One region of the Salmonella sp. GDC200615 genome, then DNA from elsewhere that is predicted to be linked to it. Evidence: predicted binding sites of a transcription regulator. Region 1 holds the regulator's gene; each other region holds the start of a gene.
What was found. The regulator PurR, encoded in region 1, represses purine synthesis genes. The targets are predictions, from matches to a motif close to CANGCAAACGTTTGCNTG.
Positions count from the first base shown of each region.

Region 2: the regulator PurR is predicted to act here: its motif matches at 2,529-2,546, upstream of carA (glutamine-hydrolyzing carbamoyl-phosphate synthase small subunit).
Region 3: the regulator PurR is predicted to act here: its motif matches at 1,988-2,005, upstream of gltS (sodium/glutamate symporter).

Region 1 covers NZ_CP192247.1:2,147,562-2,152,030, forward strand. The annotation lists gene punC (purine nucleoside transporter PunC) at 1-1,104, opposite strand, end outside; gene punR (DNA-binding transcriptional activator PunR) at 1,217-2,149, shown strand; gene purR (HTH-type transcriptional repressor PurR) at 2,146-3,171, opposite strand; gene ACQ29O_RS10260 (YnhF family membrane protein) at 3,467-3,556, shown strand; gene sodB (superoxide dismutase [Fe]) at 3,639-4,220, opposite strand; gene ACQ29O_RS10270 (C40 family peptidase) at 4,347-4,469, opposite strand, start outside.
Region 2 covers NZ_CP192247.1:946,908-951,376, forward strand. The annotation lists gene citG (triphosphoribosyl-dephospho-CoA synthase CitG) at 1-775, shown strand, start outside; gene dapB (4-hydroxy-tetrahydrodipicolinate reductase) at 955-1,776, shown strand; gene carA (glutamine-hydrolyzing carbamoyl-phosphate synthase small subunit) at 2,638-3,786, shown strand; gene carB (carbamoyl-phosphate synthase large subunit) at 3,805-4,469, shown strand, end outside.
Region 3 covers NZ_CP192247.1:91,602-96,070, forward strand. The annotation lists gene ACQ29O_RS00440 (AsmA family protein) at 1-424, opposite strand, end outside; gene xanP (xanthine/proton symporter XanP) at 545-1,936, opposite strand; gene gltS (sodium/glutamate symporter) at 2,164-3,369, shown strand; gene recG (ATP-dependent DNA helicase RecG) at 3,405-4,469, opposite strand, start outside.

The sequences.
Region 1 (4,469 bases):
AGAGAGCATTACGCTGGTGGTGGTCAGCAGCGGCGTGCTGATGAGCCATGAAACCACCAGGCTTGCCAGGAAACATAACCCCAGTTGCAGCGTATTTTGTAGCGCCGCAGCGCGCCCCGTGGCTTGAGGGAAAGGGCGTAACGCTTGCGCGACGACGATAGGGTAGATGGCGCCATTAGCAATCGCCATTACGCAGAAAGGAATCAGGATCTCCACCAGTGAGGCATTATTCAGAAGGCCCGCTCCCCAGGTGGCGATAACGCTCAGCGCGTACAGCCCTAACAGCCACGGAAGCAATTGGTAACCCTGCCATTTTTGTAGCGCCGCGCGGCAACCATATCCGCCAATCAGAAAAGCGATGGTTTGCGGAACATAGCTCAGGCCAATCACTGCCGGGCTGTAACCCATCGCGCTGAGAATAAACGGGGACCCTGTTAGCCACGCAAAAAAGCTGGCGGAACAGGCGGCATAAATCAGCACATTACCGCGATAGGTTTTAGAGCGTAACAACGTCGCGAAAGTGAGTTTATCCTGTCCTTCGGTACGCGCTTTTACCGATGGTTTTAAACGCAGCGCCGGCAACATCAGCAACAACGTAATCACGAACAGAGTGGCGAAAATCGCCTGCCATGAGAAATGCGTCAGTATCCAGCTTCCCAGTAAGGGCGCAAGCGCCGGGGATAATCCCACCAGTGGCATGATCGTGGCGAAGATACGGTTAATTTTTTGCGAAGGGTAATAATCGGTCACCAGCGCTTGCCAGATTACCGTTGCCGCGCAAACGCCGACGGCCTGCACGAAGCGCAGCGTCAGCAGTGCTGCCGCGCTTTCTACCCACAGCATCCCCAGACTTCCGAGTGCAAAGATAGATAACCCTAGCAGTAAAATCGGTTTACGGCCATAACGATCCGATAGCGGTCCCCAGAGGAGTTGCGCGACGGCAAAGCCAGCTAAAAACAGGCTTAGGCTGGCGCTGACCGCGGCGGCAGGCGTTTGTAAATCCGCCTGTATGGCGGCAAACGCGGGCAGGTACATGTCCGTAGCCAGAAATCCCAGCACGCTAAGACCGGCTAACCAGACTAAAAAACCTTTTCCAGGTTGCATATTTGTTTCTCTTTCTTATCAGACAGACATTGTCGCAGAGTGTAGGGAGTGAAATTACGGTTGTGAAACGTTAATATTTGTCCAGTGAATTCAAAATTTTTGTAGGCAAATTATGTGGTCGGAATACTCGCTTGAAGTGGTTGACGCCGTAGCGCGCAATGGCAGTTTTAGCGCGGCGGCGCAGGAACTGCACCGTGTGCCTTCAGCAGTCAGTTACACCGTTCGTCAGTTAGAGGAGTGGCTGGCCGTACCGCTTTTTGTACGACGTCACCGTGATGTTGAACTGACGCCTGCTGGCGTCTGGTTTTTAAAAGAAGGGCGTTCTGTTATCAAAAAAATGCAGATCACTCGCCAACAGTGTCAGCAAATTGCTAATGGTTGGCGTGGGCAGTTAGCTATTGCGGTGGACAATATCGTCAGACCAGAACGTACCCGGCAGATGATCGTCGATTTCTATCGCCATTTTGACGATGTGGAACTGCTGGTTTTTCAGGAGGTGTTTAACGGCGTCTGGGACGCGCTCTCCGACGGGCGTGTCGAACTGGCGATTGGGGCGACGCAGGCGATTCCGGTAGGGGGGCGTTACGCTTTTCGGGATATGGGGACCCTGAGCTGGAGCTGCGTAGTGGCAAGCGATCACCCGCTGGCGTCGATGCCTGGGCCGTTAAGCGATGATACCCTGCGCAACTGGCCGTCGCTGGTCAGGGAAGACACTTCGCGAACCTTACCGAAACGGATTACCTGGCTGCTGGATAACCAAAAAAGGGTCGTCGTACCGGACTGGGAGTCATCGGCAACCTGCCTGTCGGCAGGACTATGCGTGGGAATGGTGCCGACGCATTTTGCCCGACAGTGGATAGACAGCGGAAAATGGGTGGCGCTGACGTTAGAGAATCCGTTTCCCGATGCGGCCTGTTGCGTGACGTGGCAGCAAAACGAAGCCTCGCCCGCGCTGGCATGGCTGCTGGACTATTTGGGCGATAGCGAAACGTTGAATCGGGAGTGGCTGCGGGAGCCAGAAGAGGCTCCCGACAGCGGGGATTAACGCCGATAGTCGCGGAACGGGCCGTCAGCGACCGAGCGACGCTCAACCAGGCGTGGATGAACTTCAATAGACTGTGACTCTTCGCGCTTATTGACGATGCGATCCAATAGCATATTAAATGCGGTTTCGCCTAAAGAGTCTTTGGGCTGGTGAATCGTCGTCAGCGCCGGGGTAAAGTAACGGGCGTTACGCACATTGTCATAACCGATCACCGAAACGTCCTGCGGTACGCGAAGCCCCATTTCGTCAGCCGCGCAAAGCGCGCCCATCGCCATAATATCGCCGCCGCAGAAAACGGCGGTAGGGCGATGTGACTGCGATAAAATTTGCTGCATCGCGTGGTAACCGGATTCCGGCTCGAAGTCGCCCTGAACAATCCAGTTGTCCGGCACGTTGATCAGCGCCTCCTCCATGGCTTTCATAAAGCCTGCCAGCCGGCCCGCGCCGGTGTTGCGCTCCAGCGGGCCGGGAATAACGCCGATATCCCGGTGGCCGCGCTCAACCAGATAACGACCCGCCATATAGCCGCCTGCAAAGGCGTTATCAATCACCGTGTCGGTAAAATCGGCCTTCGCTTCACCCCAGTCCATCACCACCATCGGAATATGGCGATACTCTTCCAGCATGGAAAGCAGAGGTTCTGGATACTCAGAACACATCACCAGCAGGCCATCCACGCGCTTTTGCGCCATCATGGACAGGTAGGCGCGCTGTTTTTCCAGGTTATTCCAGGCGTTGCCTAAAATCAGCGTATAGCCTTTCTGGAAACAGTTTTTTTCAACCGCCTCGATAATTTCGGCAAAATAGGCCGCTTCGCTGCTGGTCGCCAGTAAGCCTATCGACTTGGTATGGTTAACCTTCAGGCTACGCGCGACGGCGCTGGGAGAGTAGTGCAGCTCTTTAATTGCCGCCCAGACCGCGTTACGCGTTTCTTCAGCGACAAAACGCGTTTTGTTGATTACGTGTGATACAGTTGTAGTGGAAACGTTTGCTCGTTTCGCTACATCTTTAATTGTTGCCATTACATTTCACTCCAGACCCTCGCTAAGCTCCTGAGAAACGCCAGGTAAACGTTTGCCTACACACACCCTAATCGCAACATCAGGGTTGCGGCACGCCGGAAAAACGACACGGAACGTCAGGAAGGGGTCAATGGCCGTTACGCTAATTCAGTAAGCCTGGAATTTTGTCTGATCTTGAGGAAAAGGGGAAGCGTTAAAAACAGTTATCAATATAAAACATGAGAGATTTTTGTGCGGGAATGTGCAAAAATGCGCTATATCACTTTTTGTGTGGGAATAAAAAGGAGAAAACTTGATGAGTACCGACCTGAAATTTTCGTTGATTACTACGCTGATTGTTCTGGGCGTGATTGTCGCAGGTGGATTAACGGCCGCTCTGCACTGATTTCCTCTCTTCTGAGGGTGGGCGTCTCCTCTATTCTATCCCTCTCTAAAACGCAGAAGGCGTACCTTCTGCGTACTCAGACTTATGCGGCGAGATTTTTCGCAACAAATTCCCAGTTAACCAGCGCCCAGAAATGCTCCAGATAGTTTGGACGGGCGTTGCGGTAGTCGATGTAATACGCGTGTTCCCACACATCAACCGTCAGCAACGGCGTTGCATCCGTAGTCAGCGGCGTACCGGCATTTGAGGTAGAAACGATAGCCAGTTTGCCATCAGCGCTTTTTACCAGCCATGTCCATCCGGAACCAAAGTTTTTGATAGCGGCATCGGTGAACTGCGCTTTAAATTCCGCGAAGCTGCCAAAAGATGCCGCGATAGCATCAGCCAGTTTCCCGGTCGGTTCGCCGCCAGCGTTTGGCGCCAGGCAGTTCCAGTAGAAGGTGTGGTTCCACACCTGAGCGGCGTTATTAAAGATGCCGCCTTCGGAAGTGCGCACGATCTCTTCCAGCGATTTGCCTTCAAACGCCGTGCCTTTGATCAAATTGTTAAGATTGGTCACGTAAGTCTGATGATGTTTGCCATAGTGATATTCCAGCGTCTCAGCAGAAATATGCGGCGCCAGAGCATCTTTGGCATACGGTAATGCAGGTAATTCGAACGACATTGCTTCTCTCCTTATTATTAATATTGCGCACGCACAATACCCCTGGTGCGCGTAAGGATAGGGTAGCAAATTGAGCGGTGGCGCAAAAGAAGAAGTTATCCTGTCGTTAAACGACAGGATAAAATATTAGCGAATTGTTTTAGGCGTCATCACCCGGCGGGCGCCGACATAATGACGTTGCCAGTATTCTTCGTTCAGTGAGGTGATCTTAATTTCCTGACCGCTGCGCGGAGACTGGATAAACTTACC
Region 2 (4,469 bases), 1.2 Mb from region 1:
TCGTAATTCGGGAGCGCATAGGGATATGGATCTGGCGGCATTTGAACGTAGCACTACCGCCATTGCTCCGTGGATGGAAAAGTTTTTTATCATGGGCAACAACACGGCGGCGCTGGCGGCAGAAAATGTCCTGGTGATGCTGCGTCCGCTGGGGATGGCCTGTGAGAACGATATGCTACAGGCGACCAATGGTGTGAATACCCATCGCGGGGCGATTTTCGCTTTTGGCCTGCTGAGCGCAGCGATTGGCCGACTTCTCGCGCGGGGAGAACCGTTGGAGCAAAATCGTATCTGCGACCAGGTTGCTCGCCTGAGTCGGAATATTGTTGCCCACGAGCTCTCAGCAAAAAAAGCGGGAAAACTGACAAAGAGTGAAACCCATTTCCAGTGCTATGGCCTGTCGGGCGCGCGGGGAGAAGCGGAAAGCGGTTTTCGAACCGTCAGAACGCAGGCTTTGCCGGTGTTTAACCGGGTCGTGCAGGAGCATGACGATACCCATCTTGCCCTACTGCAAACATTGTTGCATCTGATGGCGTGGAATGATGATACCAATCTGGTGTCGCGGGGAGGCCTGGAAGGGCTTTACTACGTGCAGCAGCAGGCACAAAAATTGTTGTGGCAAGGGGGCGTATTGGTTGAGGGGGGCATTGAAGCGATGCAGTCCCTCGATGATGAACTCATCCTGCGTAACTTAAGCCCTGGCGGTAGCGCGGATTTACTGGCAGTGACCTGGTTTTTAAGTCATTTTCCTGCCGGTTCCCTCTATCCTGAGTAAGTTTCTCTTCTTTCATTCTCTCCAGCAATGATTCATCCTGCGGGATGAATCATGTCTTTTACTGATATCGCTCCCTGTTTATCATTAATTTCTAATTATCGGCGATTTTAGATGGCGGCCTCCGGGCGCGCTGGTTACTCTGAAAACGGTTTACGCAATTTTTACAAAAGAGAATAGCTATGCATGAAGCACAAATCCGCGTCGCCATTGCCGGCGCCGGTGGCCGCATGGGACGGCAGTTAATCCAGGCCGCCATGGCGATGGAAGGTGTTCAGCTGGGTGCCGCGCTGGAGCGCGAAGGCTCTTCCTTGCTGGGCAGCGATGCTGGCGAACTGGCAGGGGTGGGAAAGTCCGGCGTGATCGTTCAAAGCAGCCTTGAGGCGGTAAAAGATGATTTTGACGTTTTCATCGATTTTACCCGTCCGGAAGGCACGTTGACGCATCTGGCGTTTTGCCGCCAGCATGGTAAAGGGATGGTGATTGGTACTACCGGCTTTGACGACGCCGGTAAACAAGCCATTCGCGAGGCGTCACAAGAGATTGCGATCGTTTTCGCCGCAAACTTTAGCGTCGGCGTTAACGTCATGCTCAAGCTGCTGGAGAAAGCCGCGAAGGTAATGGGCGACTATAGCGATATTGAAATTATTGAAGCGCACCACCGCCATAAAGTGGATGCACCGTCGGGTACGGCGCTGGCAATGGGCGAGGCAATCGCCGGGGCGCTGGATAAAAATCTGAAGGACTGCGCGGTCTACTCGCGTGAAGGTTATACCGGCGAGCGCGTACCGGGCACGATTGGCTTTGCGACCGTTCGGGCGGGCGACATCGTCGGCGAACATACCGCGATGTTTGCCGATATTGGCGAGCGCGTAGAGATTACGCATAAAGCTTCCAGCCGCATGACGTTTGCAAATGGCGCGTTGCGATCGGCGTTATGGCTAAAAACGAAGAAAAATGGGCTATTTGACATGCGGGATGTGCTGGGGCTGGATGTATTATAGCGACTAAATACCTTCGTGATGTGGTTGTGGTAATCAAGATTAATTGATTACAAAGGGCAATATATTATTGCCCTTTTGTTTTTGCCCCCCGGTTATTCGGTCAGATAAATAACGCCTTTCACCATTCATGTTTCGACAGTTTCTTCTCCCACGACATGTTCTGCCGCAGTGGCTTACCGTATGCAAAAGGCACCTCGACCAGACTGATAAGACTGATATCCATTGGGGGGTTAGTGCTGTTCCACGGGATCGTTTTATCTATTTTGCTTCAATAAGTTAGCTTTTTTATGCTGTAGTGAGGCTGTTTGTGGTCCAATCGTATGCGCCTGTCTTAAAGAAAAAGAAGTTAGATATTAATATCTAAATTGGATTTATCATTATATTGTCTTAACTTGCTGTTTTTTGTGATTTTATGATACGTTTGACTTGATTTTTTATTTTTATAACAAGTTGATTTTTAAGTTATTTTTGTTGTTAATTTGCTCAATTTTGAATTATTATTAATTTAATAACATTAATGGCTATTAAATGGATTTTTATCGTTGTTTTTTGTTGTTTTAATGTGAAATTTGACCATTTGGTCCACTTTTTATCATGACAGCCAGTTTTTTGCGAACTCAAGGAAGCGCAAGCGTTTTCTATCGTCACTTAGTTGATATTTTTGCCTCTTAAACAGAATAACTTACTTATAATGTGCAAAATAACATAAAAAATACCCGCTTTAAGTTGACTTTTATCCGGCTTAACTTCAGAATGCCGCCGTTTGCCAGAAATCCACGGGTAAGCAAATTTGCATTGCTTCATACTGACTTAATGAATTAATATGCAAATAAAGTGAGTGAATATTCTATGGAGGGTGTTTTGATTAAGTCAGCGCTATTGGTTCTGGAAGACGGAACCCAGTTTCACGGTCGGGCCATAGGGGCAACAGGTTCGGCGGTTGGGGAAGTCGTTTTCAATACTTCAATGACCGGTTATCAAGAAATCCTCACTGATCCTTCCTATTCCCGCCAAATCGTCACTCTTACTTATCCCCATATTGGTAATGTCGGCACCAATGAAGCCGATGAAGAATCTTCTCAGGTTCATGCGCAAGGTTTAGTGATTCGCGATCTGCCGTTGATTGCCAGCAACTTTCGTAACACAGAAGACCTCTCTTCTTACCTCAAACGCCATAACATCGTGGCGATTGCTGATATCGATACCCGCAAGCTGACCCGACTGCTGCGTGAGAAAGGCGCACAGAACGGCTGCATCATTGCAGGCGATAGCCCGGATGCGAAGCTGGCGCTGGAAAAAGCGAAAGCATTTCCTGGACTTAACGGTATGGATCTGGCGAAAGAAGTGACCACGGCGGAAACTTACCGCTGGACGCAGGGTAGCTGGACGCTGAAAGACGGTTTACCGGAAGCGAAATCTGAGGATGACCTGCCGTTCCATGTGGTGGCCTATGATTTCGGCGCGAAGCGCAACATCCTGCGTATGCTGGTGGATCGCGGCTGCCGCCTGACGGTGGTGCCAGCGCAAACCTCTGCTGAAGAGGTGCTGAAAATGAATCCGGACGGCATCTTCCTGTCAAACGGCCCTGGCGACCCGGCTCCGTGCGACTACGCGATTACTGCTATTCAGAAATTCCTCGAAACCGACATTCCGCTATTTGGCATCTGCCTCGGTCATCAGCTACTGGCGCTGGCGAGCGGTGCGAAGACCGTTAAGATGAAGTTCGGCCATCACGGCGGCAACCATCCGGTAAAAGATATGGACAGAAACGTGGTAATGATCACCGCGCAGAACCACGGCTTTGCGGTGGATGAAGACTCGCTGCCCGCCAACCTGCGCGTGACCCACAAGTCGCTGTTCGACGGCACCCTGCAGGGTATTCATCGTACCGACAAACCGGCGTTCAGCTTCCAGGGCCACCCGGAGGCGAGCCCCGGCCCGCACGATGCGGCGCCGCTGTTCGACCACTTTATCGAGCTTATTGAGCAATACCGTCAGTCCGCGAAATAATCAGGAGTAATAAGAGCCATGCCAAAACGTACAGATATAAAAAGTATCCTGATTCTGGGCGCGGGCCCGATTGTTATCGGTCAGGCGTGTGAGTTTGACTACTCCGGCGCTCAGGCGTGTAAAGCCCTGCGCGAAGAAGGCTATCGCGTCATTCTGGTGAACTCCAACCCGGCCACCATCATGACCGACCCGGAAATGGCCGATGCCACCTACATCGAGCCGATTCACTGGGAAGTGGTGCGCAAAATCATTGAAAAAGAGCGTCCGGATGCGGTGCTGCCAACCATGGGCGGCCAGACGGCGCTGAACTGCGCGCTGGAGCTGGAGCGTCAGGGCGTACTTGAAGAGTTCGGCGTCACCATGATTGGCGCCACCGCCGACGCCATTGATAAAGCCGAAGACCGTCGTCGCTTCGATATCGCGATGAAGAAAATTGGTCTCGACACCGCGCGTTCCGGTATCGCGCACACCATGGAAGAAGCGCTGGCGGTTGCCGCTGACGTGGGCTTCCCGTGCATCATCCGTCCGTCCTTTACCATGGGCGGCACCGGCGGCGGTATCGCTTACAACCGTGAAGAGTTCGAAGAAATCTGCGAACGCGGTCTGGACCTCTCGCCAACCAACGAGCTGCTGATTGATGAATCGCTGATCGGCTGGAAAGAGTACGAGATGGAAGTGGTGCG
Region 3 (4,469 bases), 2.1 Mb from region 1:
CGCTCAACCGCCATTCTCTACCGGGACTATTGAGCGCCATATTGCGAAGTTGCAGGCGGTCGGCCTCAAACGGGAAAGGGGCGGTTTGCACTGAAATATTCAGCGTGCCGTCCTGTAACAGAATCGTGTCGACATGCAGCGGCGCGGTTAACTGGCGAATGCTCAGACCGATATCTACGGTTTTCGCGACCAGGGTAGCAGGCTGACCATCACGACCAAAGGTCACATTCTCCAGTAAAAGATGGGATGGGGCGGAAAAACGATGATCCATCACGTCGAATGTGAGGTGATAACCGCTGTTCTCTGATACCCAGTTGCTGACATGATCTGCGCCCCAGCGCGTTTGCAGCAGAAAATAAAAGCCGAAAATCACCACTAAACAGGCGATCAGCACGTAGAGAAGCAACCTCCCAATCAATTTCATGGTCTTCCATCCCGTGAAATGCACATAGGGGATTTATGCACGATTTGCGTGCAATCCTCAAGACAGGAATGGTGAAAGAGCGTTACAGCAGCGGCGAATCGTGTCGCCGCCGCAGGGTTTTTACGGTTTTTCCGGCGGGAGAATCAGGTTCAGCACGATAGCCGTGATGCCGCCAGCGGCAATTCCGGATGAGAGCAGATTTTTCACCCATTCCGGCGCGAACTGCAGGATCTGCGGCTGTTGCGAGACGCCAAGACCCACGGCCAGCGACAGGGCGATAATCAGAATCGCGCGGCGGTTCAGCGGCTCACGCGAGACAATACGCACCCCGGAGGCGGCAATGGTGCCGAACATCACCAACGTGGCGCCGCCGAGCACCGGTTCCGGGATATGCTGCACAAAACCGCTTACCGCCGGGAACAGGCCGAGTACAATCAGCATCAGCGCGACAACAAATCCCACATAGCGACTGGCGACGCCAGTCAACTGAATTACGCCGTTGTTCTGACCGAAACAGGAATTCGGGAACGTATTAAATACCGCTGAAACAAATGAGTTCAGGCCGTTAGCCAGTACGCCGCCCTTTAGCCGTTTCATGTACAAGGGGCCGGATACCGGCTGCTCGGAGACATCAGAGGTGGCGGTGATGTCTCCGATGGTCTCCAGCGACGTAATCATAAAGACCAGCATCAACGGCAGCAACAGGTTCCAGTCAATGCCCAGACCATAATACAGCGGGGTCGGCACCATCAGGATGTCCTGCGAGACCGGCGCGTTATTCTCAGGCAACATGCCCATAAACCAGGCTAAAAGATAGCCTGCCGCCATGGCAATAACCAAAGAAGCCACGCGCAGGTAGGGATTACGCTGCCGATTCAGCAGGATAATAATGGCCAGGACGACGCCGGCCAGCAGCAGGTTTTTCGGTGCGCCAAAGGTGTTGTCGCTCATGGCGGCATAGCCGCCGCCGATGGAGGTTAGCCCCACCTGAATCAGCGACAGGCCAATAATCATCACCACGACGCCGGAGACTAACGGCGTGATAATCCGGCGCGCCAGATGTAGAATGCGAGAAAGCACCATCTCGGTGCAGCTTGCCAGCATCAGCGTGCCGAACAGCGCCGCCATCATCGTCGGGACATCCGCGCCGCCGGTTTTCAGCGCGGTACCGCCCATAATCAGCGGGGCGACAAAGTTAAAACTGGTTCCCTGGATGGATAACAGCCCCGATCCTACCGGCCCCCACGCTTTGATTTGAATAATAGAGGCTACGCCGGAGGCGAACAGCGACATGCTGATAATGTGCTGCGTATCCTGCGCCGGTAAACCCAACGCCTGGCAGATTAACAGCGCTGGCGTGATTACCGCGACAAACATGGCCAGCAGATGCTGACAAGCGGCAAAAAGGGTTTGAGGGAGCGGCGGGCGATCTTCAAGACGGTAAATTAATTCGCTGTTTTGCGTCTGCGCAACCGGTTGCGCATCTGCCGACTCGATGGCGTTAACGGACATCAGGGACATTCTCGTGGTGGAAAAGCGGTGATTTTATCTGACCAGGTGGTAAAAGCAAACGATTGCTAGCGAATATTCTTAATATTTAAAAAAGATAAATGCACCTTTTTATATAACTTTTTGCCTTTTTCTGCTTAAAATCCATGCCGAAGACTCGCAAAGAGCTAAAAAAATGACTCAGGAAATGATTTGTGCGCACATGTCACAGCGCACTACAGGAGCTTTAAATGTTTGAACTCGATACCTTATCGACCCTTGTCGCCGCCACGCTGGTGCTGCTACTGGGTCGCAAGCTGGTCCAGTCTGTCTCCTTACTGAAGAAATATACGATTCCGGAACCGGTGGCGGGGGGGTTACTGGTCGCGGTTGCTCTGCTGGTGCTGAAAAAAAGCGTCGGTTGGGAGGTCAACTTTGATATGACCCTGCGCGATCCGTTGATGCTGGCGTTTTTCGCGACGATCGGCCTTAACGCTAACCTTGCCAGCCTGCGCAAGGGGGGACGCGTTGTTGGCGTCTTCCTGGTCGTCGTGGTCGGATTACTGCTGATGCAGAATGCCATCGGTATCGGCATGGCGAGTCTGTTGGGGCTGGACCCGTTAATGGGGCTGATTGCCGGGTCAATTACGCTGTCCGGCGGACACGGTACCGGCGCGGCGTGGAGTAAACTGTTTGTCGAACGTTATGGTTTTGCCAATGCCACCGAAGTTGCGATGGCATGTGCAACCTTTGGCCTGGTGCTGGGCGGGTTGATTGGCGGTCCGGTAGCGCGTTATCTGGTGAAACACTCCACCACGCCGGATGGAATGCCTGACGATCAGGCCGTGCCGACAGCCTTTGAAAAGCCGGATGTGGGCCGTATGATCACCTCTCTGGTGCTAATCGAAACCATCGCCCTGATTGCTATCTGTTTGACCGTGGGCAAAATCGTAGCGCAGCTACTGGCGGGAACGGTGCTTGAACTGCCGGTCTTCGTTTGTGTGCTATTTGTTGGGGTGATCCTCAGCAATGGCCTGGCGCTGGTGGGTTTTTATCGCGTATTTGAGCGTGCTGTTTCGGTACTGGGGAACGTGAGTTTGTCACTGTTCCTGGCAATGGCGCTGATGAGCCTGAAGCTGTGGGAACTGGCGTCGCTGGCGCTGCCGATGCTGGCGATTCTGGTGGTACAGACCATCTTCATGGCGCTGTACGCGATCTTCGTCACCTGGCGCATGATGGGGAAAAACTACGATGCGGCGGTGCTGGCGGCGGGTCACTGCGGTTTTGGCCTGGGCGCAACGCCGACCGCCATTGCTAATATGCAGGCGATTACCGACCGTTTTGGTCCCTCGCATATGGCGTTCCTGGTGGTGCCGATGGTCGGCGCGTTCTTTATCGATATCGTCAATGCGTTGGTGATTAAGCTGTACCTGATGTTACCGATTTTCGCGCAATAAGGGTTTGTACGGCGGCATTAAAGCCGCCGTGCTCACTAGGCGTTGGAATAACGTTCGGTTTCCGGCATCCAGCGCTCAATCAGCGCTTGTGCCTGCTGCGGATAACGTTCGTGAATATGACGGGCAATACGCTGAACTTCGGGGATTATGGCCTGATCGCGCAGTAAATCCGCAACTTTAAATTCGGCGTTCCCTGTCTGGCGCGTGCCCAGTAATTCCCCCGGGCCGCGAATCTCTAAATCTTTTTGCGCAATCACAAAACCGTCGTTGCTATCGCGCAATACCTGTAAACGCTTCTGCGCCGTTTTCGACAACGGCGATTTATAGAGCAGCACGCAGTGCGATGCGACCGCGCCACGGCCAACACGTCCTCTGAGCTGGTGTAATTGCGCCAGGCCCAGTCGCTCCGGGTTTTCAATAATCATCAGGCTGGCGTTAGGAACATCGACCCCCACCTCAATCACCGTAGTGGCGACCAGCAGATGCAGTTCACCCTGCTTAAAGGCCTGCATCACCGCCTGTTTTTCGGCGGGCTTCATGCGGCCGTGTACCAGGCCGATATTCAACTCCGGTAACGCCAGCTTGAGCTCCTCCCAGGTGGCTTCCGCCGCCTGCGCTTCCAGCAGGTCAGATTCTTCAATCAGCGTACAGACCCAGTAGGCCTGACGGCCTTCGGTTGTGCAGGCGTTGCGCACACGATCAATGATTTCATGGCGACGGGTATCCGGAATAGCAACGGTAGTGACAGGGGTACGGCCCGGCGGTAGCTCGTCAATCACCGAGGTATCGAGATCGGCGTAGGCAGTCATCGCCAGGGTGCGAGGAATGGGCGTTGCGGTCATAATCAACTGATGCGGATGAAAGCCCTGCTGCTGGCCTTTTTCCCACAATGCCAGCCGCTGGTGGACGCCAAAGCGGTGCTGCTCATCGATAATGACCAGCGCCAGCCCGTTAAACTGCACCTGTTCCTGGAAGATAGCGTGGGTGCCGACAATCATCTGCACCTGACCGCTGGCAATAGCCTCTTGCTGCGCCTGACGTGCTTTACCTTTTTGCTTACCGGCCAGCCAACCCACTTCAACGCCCAACGGTTCGAACCA